DNA from 3 places in the Pseudomonas silensiensis genome. Region 3 is predicted to be linked to each of the others. Evidence: predicted binding sites of a transcription regulator. Region 3 holds the regulator's gene; each other region holds the start of a gene.
The links. The regulator sigma-54, encoded in region 3, starts transcription at its own class of promoters, with help from an activator protein. The targets are predictions, from matches to a motif close to ANTGGCATNNANNTTGCTNT.

Region 1: the regulator sigma-54 is predicted to act here: its motif matches at 1,964-1,983, upstream of QF010_RS23340 (CmpA/NrtA family ABC transporter substrate-binding protein).
Region 2: the regulator sigma-54 is predicted to act here: its motif matches at 2,420-2,439, upstream of glnA (glutamate--ammonia ligase).

Annotation. Positions count from the first base shown of each region.
Region 1 covers NZ_JBNDJH010000018.1:45,596-49,649, reverse strand. The annotation lists gene rmf (ribosome modulation factor) at 346-561, shown strand; gene QF010_RS23345 (quinone-dependent dihydroorotate dehydrogenase) at 854-1,873, opposite strand; gene QF010_RS23340 (CmpA/NrtA family ABC transporter substrate-binding protein) at 2,103-3,314, shown strand; gene QF010_RS23335 (ANTAR domain-containing response regulator) at 3,330-3,905, shown strand.
Region 2 covers NZ_JBNDJH010000009.1:236,736-240,789, reverse strand. The annotation lists gene typA (translational GTPase TypA) at 1-611, opposite strand, end outside; gene thiI (tRNA uracil 4-sulfurtransferase ThiI) at 751-2,205, opposite strand; gene glnA (glutamate--ammonia ligase) at 2,536-3,942, shown strand.
Region 3 covers NZ_JBNDJH010000003.1:297,563-301,616, reverse strand. The annotation lists gene rapZ (RNase adapter RapZ) at 1-537, opposite strand, end outside; gene ptsN (PTS IIA-like nitrogen regulatory protein PtsN) at 540-1,004, opposite strand; gene hpf (ribosome hibernation-promoting factor, HPF/YfiA family) at 1,017-1,325, opposite strand; gene QF010_RS06015 (RNA polymerase factor sigma-54) at 1,400-2,893, opposite strand; gene lptB (LPS export ABC transporter ATP-binding protein) at 3,077-3,802, opposite strand; gene lptA (lipopolysaccharide transport periplasmic protein LptA) at 3,802-4,054, opposite strand, start outside.

The DNA of each region.
Region 1 (4,054 bases), on a different contig from region 3:
TCGACCCTTCGTCGAATAGTCCCCCTGCTCAACAGGAGGCATTCTCACTAAAGGATTAACCCCATCATGCAGCGAGGGGCTGATCATACCGGGGTTTTGCCAATAAACACGGGACAACATGGTGTTACTTATCGCCATACCATCTTTATCGTTACGTCCTTATGACAAAACGATCATTCCCTCGATGTGACGCATTGGTTAGAACTCAATACAGGTTGACGCCGCAATGACGTCAACACCTTGGCTTGCGACGCCGGCAGCAAGCCCCAACGGCAGGAGTTTTTCTGCCAGACCTCAATTGAGGTCGACGCGATAAATACAGTCAACAAGTGAGGGCAACACCCTATGAGAAGACTTAAGCGTGATCCGTTGGAAAGAGCATTTTTGCGCGGATATCAATATGGCGTTGGTGGCAAATCCCGTGAGCTTTGCCCATTTACTCTACCGTCGGTACGCCAAGCCTGGATTAACGGCTGGCGAGAAGGACGCGGCGACAACTGGGACGGTATGACCGGCACTGCGGGAATCCATAGACTCAACGAACTTCACGCCGTCGGCTAACACAGGGCACACACTCCGACACGACAATCTGATTACGTAACGACTTACCACGCACGCCCCATCCGGGCGGCGGGCTTCGGCCCAGGGGCACCTTCGAGGTGCCCTTTTTTATGCCTGCTTTTCGCCGAAATACAATTCCTTTGTAGCAGCTGCCGAGCACCGCGAGGTTGCGTTCGGCGGCGAAGCCGTCGTGAAATCAGACACCTCGGTCTTGCAGATACACTGTGCATGCAGGGTTTACGACGGCTTCGCCGCCGAACGCAGCCTCGCGTTGCTCGGCAGCTGCTACAGGTCAGCGCAATGCGGCGATGGCGTCGACGGACTCACGAATAAGCGCCGGACCTTTATAGATGAAGCCGGAATAGAGCTGCACCAGGCTGGCACCCGCGGCGATTTTCTCAGCTGCGTGCTTGCCTTCGGTGATGCCGCCCACGGCGATGATCGGCAAGCGACCGGTCAATTCGGCCGCCAGCACCTTCACGGTGTGGGTGCTCTTGTCGCGAACCGGTGCGCCGGACAAACCGCCCGCCTCGTCACCGTGCTCCATGCCTTCTACGCCGACGCGGCTCAGGGTGGTGTTGGTGGCGATCACCGCGTCCATCCCGGTTTCGATCAGCGCTTGCGCGACCTGAGCGGTTTCTTCGTCGGTCATGTCCGGTGCAATCTTGATCGCCAGTGGTACATGTTTGCCATGACGCAGCGCCAGTTCAGCGCGGCGCGTCGCCAGGTCGGCCAACAATTGCTTCAGCGAATCGCCGAATTGAAGGCTGCGCAGGCCCGGGGTGTTCGGCGAACTGACGTTGACCGTCACGTAGCTGGCGTGGGCGTAAACCTTGTCCAGGCAGATCAGGTAGTCGTCGACCGCCCGTTCAACCGGGGTATCGAAGTTCTTGCCGATATTGATGCCCAGCACGCCCTTGAACTTGGCCGCCGCCACTCGAGCCAGCAGGTGATCGACGCCGAGGTTGTTGAACCCCATGCGGTTGATGATCGCCTCGGCATCCGGCAGACGGAAAATCCGTGGCTTCGGGTTGCCCGGCTGCGGACGCGGGGTGATGGTGCCGATTTCGACAAAGCCAAAACCCAGTTGCGCAAAACCGTCGATGGCCGCGCCGTTCTTGTCCAGACCGGCCGCCAGACCCACCGGGTTCGGGAAGTCCAGGCCCATGACGGTCACCGGCATTTTCGCCGGGGCCTTGCACAGCAAGCCGTTGAGGCCCAAACGCCCGCCCGCGCCGATCAGGTCCAGGGACAGATCGTGGGAGGTTTCCGGGGAAAGTTTGAACAACAGCTGACGGGCCAGGGTGTACATGGGCGGGTTTGACTCTGGGCTACGAAAAGTGGCGGCGATTATAGCCGGGCATCGGGGTTGCAGGCGAGGCGCGCGACAAAATCAGCGTGCGATGGCATATGCCTTGCACCGTCACTCACATCAGCACTCATGCCAACGGCGGGATGAGTCGAAAGACAAAGGCGTCGTCACTTGGCCTTGCCCTGGCAAGCAGCCCGGTCCGGCGCTTTTTTATGGAAGGTGTTTACTGATGATTGAAGTTCCAGCCAACCCTCTGGCCTGGGTCAACGGCAGCGATGCCCCGGAAAAGACCGAAATCAACCTCGGCTTCATGGCCCTGAGCGACTGCGCCTCGGTAGTGGTCGCGGCCACGCAGGGCTTCGCCCAACCTTATGGCCTGACCCTGAACCTCAAGCGCCAGTCGTCCTGGGCCAACCTGCGGGACAAACTGGTCAGTGGCGAACTCGATGCCGCGCACAGCCTGTACGGTTTGATCTACGCCGTGCATTTGGGCATCGGCGGTGTCGCGTCGACCGACATGGCGGTGCTCATGGGCCTGAATCAGAATGGCCAGAGCATCAACCTGTCCCATGGCTTACAGACTTTAGGCGTGACCAGTCCTGAAGCACTGGAACGGCACGTGCACCAAAGTCGCCCAAAACTCACCTTCGCCCAGACATTTCCTACGGGCACCCACGCCATGTGGCTGTATTACTGGCTCGCGAGTCAAGGCATCCATCCATTGCAGGACGTCGACAGCGTGGTCGTGCCGCCGCCGCAAATGGTCGCGCACCTGCAAGCCGGGCGCATCGACGGCTTCTGCGTCGGCGAGCCATGGTCCGCGAGCGCGGTGCAGCAGAGCCTGGGGTTCACGATGGCGACCACTCAGACCATCTGGCCCGATCACCCGGAAAAAGTCCTCGGTTGCACCCGCGCCTTTGTCGAGCAATACCCCAACACCGCACGGGCGCTGGTGATGGCGATTCTGGAGGCCAGTCGCTTCATCGAAGAAAGCACCGAGAATCGCCGCAGCACCGCGAAACTGTTGAGCGCGCCGCAATACCTCGACGCACCACTCGATTGCATCGAACCGCGATTGCTCGGTGACTACGCTGATGGCCTGGGTAATCGCTGGCAGGACCCGCACGCGTTGCGCTTCCATGGTCATGGCGAGGTCAACTTGCCGTATCTGTCCGATGGCATGTGGTTCATGACCCAGTTCCGCCGTTGGGGTTTGTTGCGCGACGACCCGGACTACCTGGGCGTGGCCCGTCAGGTCCAGCAACTAGACTTGTATCGAGAGGCCGCCACTGCTGTCGGTGTGGCCACGAGTGATCAGCCAATGCGCAGCAGCCAGTTGATCGACGGCAAGGTCTGGGACGGCTCGGACCCGGTCGGCTATGCCCGCAGTTTCAAGCTGCACGCCATGAGCGACAGCTCGCCCCTTCTCGCCAGCCGCTGACAGGAGACTACGAATATGTTGCGTATCCTGCTGATCAACGACACCGCGAAGAAAGTCGGTCGCTTGAAGGCGGCCCTGACCGAAGCCGGGTTCGAGGTGATCGACGAGTCGGGCCTGACCATCGACTTGCCCGCACGCGTCGAAACGGTGCGTCCTGACGTGATTTTGATCGATACCGAGTCACCGAGCCGCGACGTGATGGAACAAGTGGTGCTGGTGAGCCGCGATCAACCGCGTCCGATTGTGATGTTTACCGATGAACATGACCCCGATGTGATGCGTCAGGCGATCAAGTCCGGCGTCAGTGCCTACATCGTCGAAGGCATCCACGCACAGCGTTTGCAGCCGATTCTCGACGTGGCCATGGCGCGCTTTGAAAGCGACCAGGCCCTGCGCGCCCAACTCAACGCCCGTGACCAGCAACTGGCCGAGCGCAAGCGCATCGAGCTGGCCAAAGGGCTGCTGATGAAAATGAAAGACTGCAACGAGGAAGAGGCCTACACGCTCATGCGCCGCCAGGCCATGAGCCGGCAGCAGAAGCTGATTCAGGTGGCGGAGCAAATTATTGCTATGAGCGAACTGCTCGGCTGAAGCATTGCATTGCCTGTCAGGGCCTCATCGCGGGCAAGCCCGCTCCCACAGGTTTTGTGGACACCAAAGATCCATGTGGGAGCGGGCTTGCCCGCGATTAGCCGCACCACGGTTTCACCTGTTGGCACAGATCTCGCTAGGTAATCACT
Region 2 (4,054 bases), on a different contig from region 3:
GGACCGTCACGGTCGACTTTTGGAGCCGGCACGTGGTCAATGATCGCCTGGTACAGCGGGGTCATGTCTTCAGCCATGTCGGTGTGTTCCAGACCGGCAATGCCGTTCAGGGCCGAGGCGTAGACGACTTTGAAGTCCAGCTGTTCTTCGGTAGCACCGAGGTTGTCGAACAGGTCGAAGATCTGGTCCAGAACCCAGTCCGGACGCGCGCCTGGACGGTCAACCTTGTTGATGACCACGATTGGACGCAGGCCGGCTTCGAAAGCCTTCTTGGTCACGAAACGGGTTTGCGGCATAGGGCCGTCTTGAGCGTCAACCAGCAGCAGAACGGAGTCAACCATCGACATTACACGTTCAACTTCGCCGCCGAAGTCGGCGTGGCCCGGGGTGTCCACGATGTTGATGTGGTGGCCGTTCCAGTTGATGGCGGTGTTTTTCGCCAGAATGGTAATACCGCGTTCTTTCTCCTGGTCGTTGGAGTCCATCACGCGCTCGTCGTTGAGCTCGTTGCGCTCCAGGGTGCCGGATTGACGCAAGAGTTTGTCTACCAGGGTGGTCTTACCATGGTCAACGTGAGCAATGATGGCGATGTTGCGTAGATTTTCGATCACTTGTGTATCTCGATCAGAGGATTCGGTGTGCTGACAAGTCTTGGCAGCGATTTACAGTAGAGTCAGGCCTTGCCGTTACAGCTTGACGGCAGAGTCGGGGGGCCGGTGACGCAGGCCACAGGCATACAGCCCCGGGCTCTTAGCTCGGTCGATAAACGCGCACATTGGCATGCCCCTCACTGAGCAAATGGTGGGCATGCAGGCGACTCATCACGCCTTTGTCGCAATACAGCAGGTACTGGCGAGTAGGGTCCAGTTCCTTGAAACGAGCGTTCAATGCATAAAACGGCATCGTTTGTACCTCAATGCCAGCCAAGTCCAGCGGGTCATCTTCAGCGGCATCCGGATGACGGATGTCGATGACGATCTGACCAGCCAGCGCTTCACTGACTTCTTCGATCTGCAAGTCCTGGCCCAATTCGTCGATCACGCGATCGATCGGTACCAGTTTGGCGTTCTCGAGCGCACGCTCAAGTACTGCCATGTCGAACTGTTGTTCTTCGTACTCCACGCGCGGACGCTTGGCGTGGGTCTTGGGGTTCACCGAGATGACCCCGCAATATTCCGGCATGTGCTTGGCGAAGTCGGCAGTCCCGATTTCGTTGGCCAGGTCGATGATGTCCTGCTTGTGACTGGCGATCAGCGGACGCAAGACCAGCTTGTCGGTCACGCAGTCGATCACGGACAGGTTCGGCAGCGTCTGGCTCGACACCTGGGAAATCGCTTCGCCGGTGACCAGCGCTTCGATGTCCAGCCGATCGGCAATACGGGAAGCAGCGCGCAACATCATACGCTTCAAAACTACGCCCATATGACTGTTATCGACTTTACCGAGAATTTCTCCCAGTACTTCCTCGAACGGCACACTCACAAATAACACGCGTTGGGAGCTGCCGTACTTCTTCCAGATGAAGTGCGCGACTTCCATGACGCCCAGTTCATGGGCTCGTCCGCCCAGATTGAAGAAGCAGAAATGGCTCATCAGCCCGCGGCGCATGATCTGGTAAGCGGCGACGGTGGAATCGAAGCCGCCGGACATCAGCACAAGTGTCTGTTCCAGGGCACCCAGCGGATAACCGCCGATGCTGTTGTGCTGGCTGTGGATCACAAACAACCGTTTGTCGCGAATTTCAATGCGAACTTCGATTTCCGGCTCTTTCAGCGAGATTCCGGCGGCGCCGCACTGACGACGCAGTTGGCTGCCGACGTATTTCTCGACGTCCATCGAGCTGAATTCATGCTTGCCGGCACGCTTGCAGCGCACCGAAAAGATCTTCCCGGCCAACGCATCACCGAAGTGCTGCTTGCACTTGGCGACGATGTCATCGAAGTCGCCCAGCGGGTATTCGTCGACTTGCAGGAAATGCGCGATGCCCGGCATGCAGCTCAGGCGCTCGGTCATCTCCTTCAGGGCTTTGGGCTCGCTGACGCGGGTTTCCAGCTCGAGATTGTCCCACACACCGTTCACCACCACAGCCGGGTCCAGGTCGCGGAGCACGGTACGGATGTTTTTGGCCAACTGGCGGATGAAACGCATCCGTACCGGGCGGCTCTTGATGGTGATCTCAGGGAAGACTTTTACGATTAGTTTCATGAAAACAGCGCGCGCTGGGCCAGCCGAAAAAGGGGGGCGCGGATTATAGCGGAAATTGCTCAAGGTTTAACCAGTTAATGTGCAGAAGGTTTTGCGCGCACCAAAACGGGTCATTTACTGGATTTAACGCTACATTACGGGGCGCTATTTCCAGCTTTGCTGCGCTTTGCACCTTTATAAGCGTGAAATTGGGGCAAAAAACCCATGGTGGGGCACTGGCATGCAATTTGCTCCCTTGTGAGGCAGGTTGCCTTGGCAGAGTATTCGCGCCGGCATCACCCACATTCTAAGGGCATCCACTACTAAGCCCGAAGCCACCCGGAGGACACTATGTCGAAGTCGGTTCAACTCATCAAAGATCATGACGTCAAGTGGATTGATCTGCGCTTCACGGACACCAAAGGCACTCAGCACCACGTGACCATGCCGGCTCGCGACGCGCTGGATGAAGCTTTCTTCGAAGAAGGCAAAATGTTCGACGGTTCCTCCATCGCTGGCTGGAAAGGCATCGAAGCCTCCGACATGATCCTGATGCCGGACGACAGCACTGCCGTTCTCGACCCGTTCACCGAAGAGCCAACCCTGATCCTGGTTTGCGACGTGATCGAGCCTTCGACCATGCAAGGCTACGACCGTGATCCACGTGCGATCGCCAAGCGCGCCGAGGAATACCTGAAGTCAACCGGTATCGGCGACACCGTATTTGTTGGTCCAGAGCCTGAATTCTTCATCTTCGACCAAGTGAAGTTCAAGTCCGATATCTCTGGCTCGATGTTCAAGATCTACTCCGAACAAGGTTCGTGGATGTCCGACCAGGACGTGGAAGGCGGCAACAAAGGCCACCGTCCAGGCGTCAAAGGCGGCTACTTCCCGGTTCCGCCGTTCGACCACGACCACGAAATCCGTACCTCCATGTGCAACGCCATGGAAGAAATGGGCCTGGTCATCGAAGTTCACCACCACGAAGTGGCGACTGCTGGCCAGAACGAAATCGGCGTGAAGTTCAACACCCTGGTGGCCAAGGCTGACGAAGTTCAAACCCTGAAGTACTGCGTACACAACGTTGCTGATGCATACGGCCGCACCGCGACCTTCATGCCTAAGCCGCTGTACGGCGACAACGGTTCGGGTATGCACGTTCACCTGTCCATCGCCAAAGATGGCAAGAACACCTTCGCTGGCGAAGGCTATGCCGGCCTGTCCGACACCGCTCTGTACTTCATCGGCGGCATCATCAAGCACGGTAAGGCACTGAACGGCTTCACCAACCCGTCGACCAACTCCTACAAGCGTCTGGTCCCAGGTTTCGAAGCTCCGGTAATGCTGGCCTACTCGGCTCGCAACCGTTCCGCTTCGATCCGTATTCCTTACGTGTCCAGCCCTCGCGCTCGCCGTATCGAAGCTCGCTTCCCGGATCCAGCAGCCAACCCGTACCTGGCCTTCGCAGCCCTGGTAATGGCCGGCCTGGACGGTATCCAGAACAAGATCCACCCTGGCGATGCTGCTGACAAAAACCTGTACGACCTGCCGCCTGAAGAGGCGAAAGAGATCCCACAAGTTTGCGGCAGCCTGAAAGAAGCCCTGGAAGAGCTGGACAAAGGTCGTGCGTTCCTGACCAAAGGCGGCGTTTTCAGCGACGACTTCATCGACGCTTACATCGCCCTGAAAAGCGAAGAAGAAATCAAAGTACGCACCTTCGTACACCCACTGGAATACGAGCTGTACTACAGCTGCTAATCCGGTAGCGCCTGCGCAAGCGGCGTGACAAAAAAAAGGCCTCCTTCGGGAGGCCTTTTTTATGCCCGCGATTTAGCGATCACCGCAGTTTCCATGTAGGAGCGAGCCTGCT
Region 3 (4,054 bases):
CGGCATGCCACGCTTGAAGCCGAAAGACTCCACCAGGAACGCCGTACCGGGTTCCGGCTGGTTCAGCAGGCGCAGCTTGATGGTATCTCGCAGCTGATACAGGTTCAGGTTGGTGGTGTTTACTTTGAGATCGGCGAGGTCGGCAATCGGCCCGAGCAGGGCGGTCTCATCGTTGATGGCCTCGGCCAGCGAGCGATTGGCATTGCTCAGCGGGTGACGACGACGGGTTTCCGAGAAACGTTTGAGCAAGGTTTCTTCGTCGGCGTCCAGATAAAGCACATCACACTGGATATGCCGGCTGCGCACTTCTTCCAGCAGTTCGGGAAACCGCGACAAGTGACTTGGCAGGTTGCGCGCATCGATGGATACGGCAACCAGCGGTTGCACCAGCTCGGTGTGAATCAACGCGCGTTCGGCCAGTTCCGGCAGCAGGCCGGCGGGCAGGTTGTCGATGCAGTAGTAGCCGTTGTCCTCGAGAACATCGAGTGCGGTACTTTTACCTGAGCCGGAGCGGCCACTGACGATGATCAAGCGCATGATTAATGACCGTTTTGCTCGTCCAGGACAACCTGATACAAGGCTTCATTGCTCGGGGCGCTGCGCAGTTTTTCGCGCACTTCCTTGCGGTCGAGCATGCTGGCGATCTGGCGCAGTAACTCCAGGTGCGCATCGGTAGCGGCTTGCGGGACCAGCAGAACGAACAGCAGGTCAACCGGGGCGCCGTCGATGGCGTCGAAATCGATGGGTGCATCAAGGTGCATCAGGGCGCTGATGGGCGAGGTGCAACCCTTCAGGCGGCAGTGGGGAATGGCGATGCCATTGCCAAAACCAGTTGAGCCGAGTTTTTCACGGGCAATCAGAGCCTCGAAGACATCTTGCATCTCCAGATCCGGCACTTCTTTGTGGATAAGGTTGGCAATTTGCTCGAGGGCTTTCTTTTTACTGCCGCCCGGCACGTTCACGAGGGAACGGCCGGGGGTCAGGATGCTTTCAAGTCGGATCATGGGTTGGGAGTGTTAACGACCGGTCGCGCCCTGGAGGAGGCTTTGGGTCTTTTCCTTATGCTTTTTGAGTTGTTTATCCAGCTTGTCGGTCAGTGCGTCGATCGCCGCGTACATATCGGTATGCTCCGCGTTTGCGACCACTTCATTGCCGGGAATATGCAGCGTGGCTTCGATTTTCTGCTTGAGTTTTTCGACTGTCATCGTGACTTGCACGTTGGTGATCTTGTCGAAATGCCTCTCTAATCGTTCGAGTTTTTCGCCGATGTAGGTGCGAAGAGGTTCGGTCACTTCCAGTTGGTGTCCACTGATGTTGACTTGCATACAGCTTCTCCTTCGTTGCCAGTGCATAAAGCGGCAGGCAGAAATGCCTGCCACTGGAACGCTGTGGCGTGGCTCTACATCAACCGCTTACGTTCGCTCGAAGGCGCGATCCCGAGGGATTCGCGGTACTTGGCGACGGTGCGGCGAGCCACCTGAATGCCTTGTGCCTCCAGTAAACCAGCGATCTTGCTGTCACTCAACGGCTTTTTCTGATTTTCCGCGGCAACCAGTTTTTTGATGATCGCGCGGATCGCTGTGGACGAGCATTCACCGCCTTCTGAGGTGCTGACGTGACTGGAGAAAAAGTATTTCAGCTCATATATGCCCCGAGGGGTATGCATGAATTTTTGCGTGGTCACCCGTGAAATCGTCGACTCGTGCATGCCCACCGCTTCGGCGATGTCATGCAGGACCAGCGGTTTCATGGCTTCGTCACCGTATTCAAGAAAGCCGCGTTGATGCTCGACGATCTGAGTGGCTACTTTCATCAGGGTTTCGTTGCGGCTTTGCAGGCTCTTGATGAACCAGCGGGCCTCTTGCAACTGATTGCGCATGAAGGTGTTGTCGGCGCTGGTGTCGGCGCGGCGCACGAAGCCGGCGTATTGAGCGTTGACCCGCAGTCGTGGCACCGACTCCTGGTTCAGCTCCACCAGCCAGCGTTCGTTGTCCTTGCGAACGATCACGTCGGGAACGACGTATTCAGCTTCGCTGGACTCGATTTGCGAGCCTGGGCGCGGGTTGAGGCTCTGCACCAGTTCAATCACCTGGCGCAGTTCATCTTCCTTGAGCTTCATGCGACGCATCAGTTGGCTGTAATCGCGGCTGCCGAGCAGGTCGATGTAATCGGTGACCAGGCGTTTGGCCTCGACCAGCCAAGGTGTCTTGGCGGGCAACTGACGCAATTGCAGCAGCAGGCATTCGCCCAGGTTGCGGGCGCCGATGCCAGCGGGTTCGAATTGCTGGATGCGGTGCAGGACGGCTTCGATTTCGTCCAGTTCGATGTCCAGTTCCGGGTCGAAGGCTTCGAGAATCTCCTCGAGGGTTTCGTCCAGGTAGCCCTGATTGTTGATGCAGTCGATCAGGGTCACGGCGATCAGGCGATCGGTGTCGGACATCGGGGCGAGGTTCAGTTGCCACAGCAGGTGGCTTTGCAGGCTTTCGCCGGCCGATGTCCGGGTGGTGAAGTCCCACTCGTCGTCATCGTTGCTCGGCAGGCTGCTGGCGCTGGTCTGGTAGACGTCTTCCCACGCGGTATCGACGGGCAGTTCGTTGGGGATGCGTTCGTTCCAGTCGCCTTCCTCTAGGTTATCAACCGTCGGGGCGGTTTCCTGGTAGGAGGGTTCCTGAATGTCAGCGTTGGGTTGCTGTTCGGCTTTGTCGGCCAAGGGGTCGGCGTTATCGAAGTCGTCGCCTTCTTCCTGGCGTTCGAGCATCGGATTGGACTCCAGGGCCTCCTGGATTTCCTGTTGCAGGTCCAGGGTCGACAATTGGAGCAGGCGGATGGCCTGTTGCAGCTGCGGTGTCATCGTCAGCTGCTGGCCCATTCTCAAGACTAGCGATGGTTTCATGGCAGGGGCTTAACACCTTATTCGCCGGCGCACATGCGCCATCCACTACAGGGCGCCGGAGCGCCAAACATAAGCAAATTATATGCCCGAAACTGCAGCGTTTGCCTAGAGCGCTGTAACAATAAAAAAATGTTGATTTTTATCGAGACAAGCGCCCGGGCAACCAGCCAGACACCTCAGTGCTTACAGGCGGAATTCATGGCCCAGATACACTTCCTTGACCAGGTCGTTGGCCAGGATGGTGGCAGAGTCACCTTCGGCGATCAGTTGGCCATCGTTAACGATGTAGGCGGTTTCGCAGATATCCAGGGTTTCACGGACGTTGTGGTCAGTGATCAGCACGCCAATGCCCTTGGCCTTGAGGTGATAGATGATCTGTTTGATGTCGCCCACCGAAATCGGGTCCACGCCGGCGAATGGTTCGTCGAGCAGGATGAATTTCGGGTTGGTAGCCAGTGCCCGGGCGATTTCCACACGGCGGCGTTCACCACCGGACAGGCTCATCCCGAGGTTGTCGCGGATGTGGCTGATGTGGAATTCCTGCAGCAGGCTTTCCAGCTCTTTGCGGCGACCGGCCTTGTCGAGTTCCTTGCGGGTCTCGAGGATCGCCATGATGTTGTCGGCTACCGAGAGTTTGCGAAAGATCGACGCTTCTTGCGGAAGATAGCCGATGCCGGCCTTCGCACGACCGTGCATAGGCTGGTGGCTGACATCCATGTCGTCAATCAGTACGCGCCCCTGATCGGCCTGTACCAGACCAACAATCATGTAAAAGCAGGTGGTCTTGCCGGCGCCGTTGGGACCCAGCAGGCCGACGATCTGACCGCTGTCGATCGACAGGCTGACGTCACGCACGACCTGGCGGCTCTTGTAGCTCTTGGCCAGATGCTGAGCTTTCAGAGTTGCCATTACTGGGCCTTTTGCTCGTCGGTTTTCTTCTTCGGCTGGATCACCATGTCAATGCGCGGACGCGACTCGGTGACCTTGTTGCCCGTCGCGCGACCGGCGCTCGCAAGCTTTTTGACCGTGTCGTAGACGATTTTCTCGCCTTGAGTGACGTTGTTGTCCTTGTCGACGACTTTTGCCTTGTCGATCAGCACAACGCGGTTTTGCGCTGCGTGGTACTGGATAGTCACTCCCCAACCCTGAACCGGTTTGGTG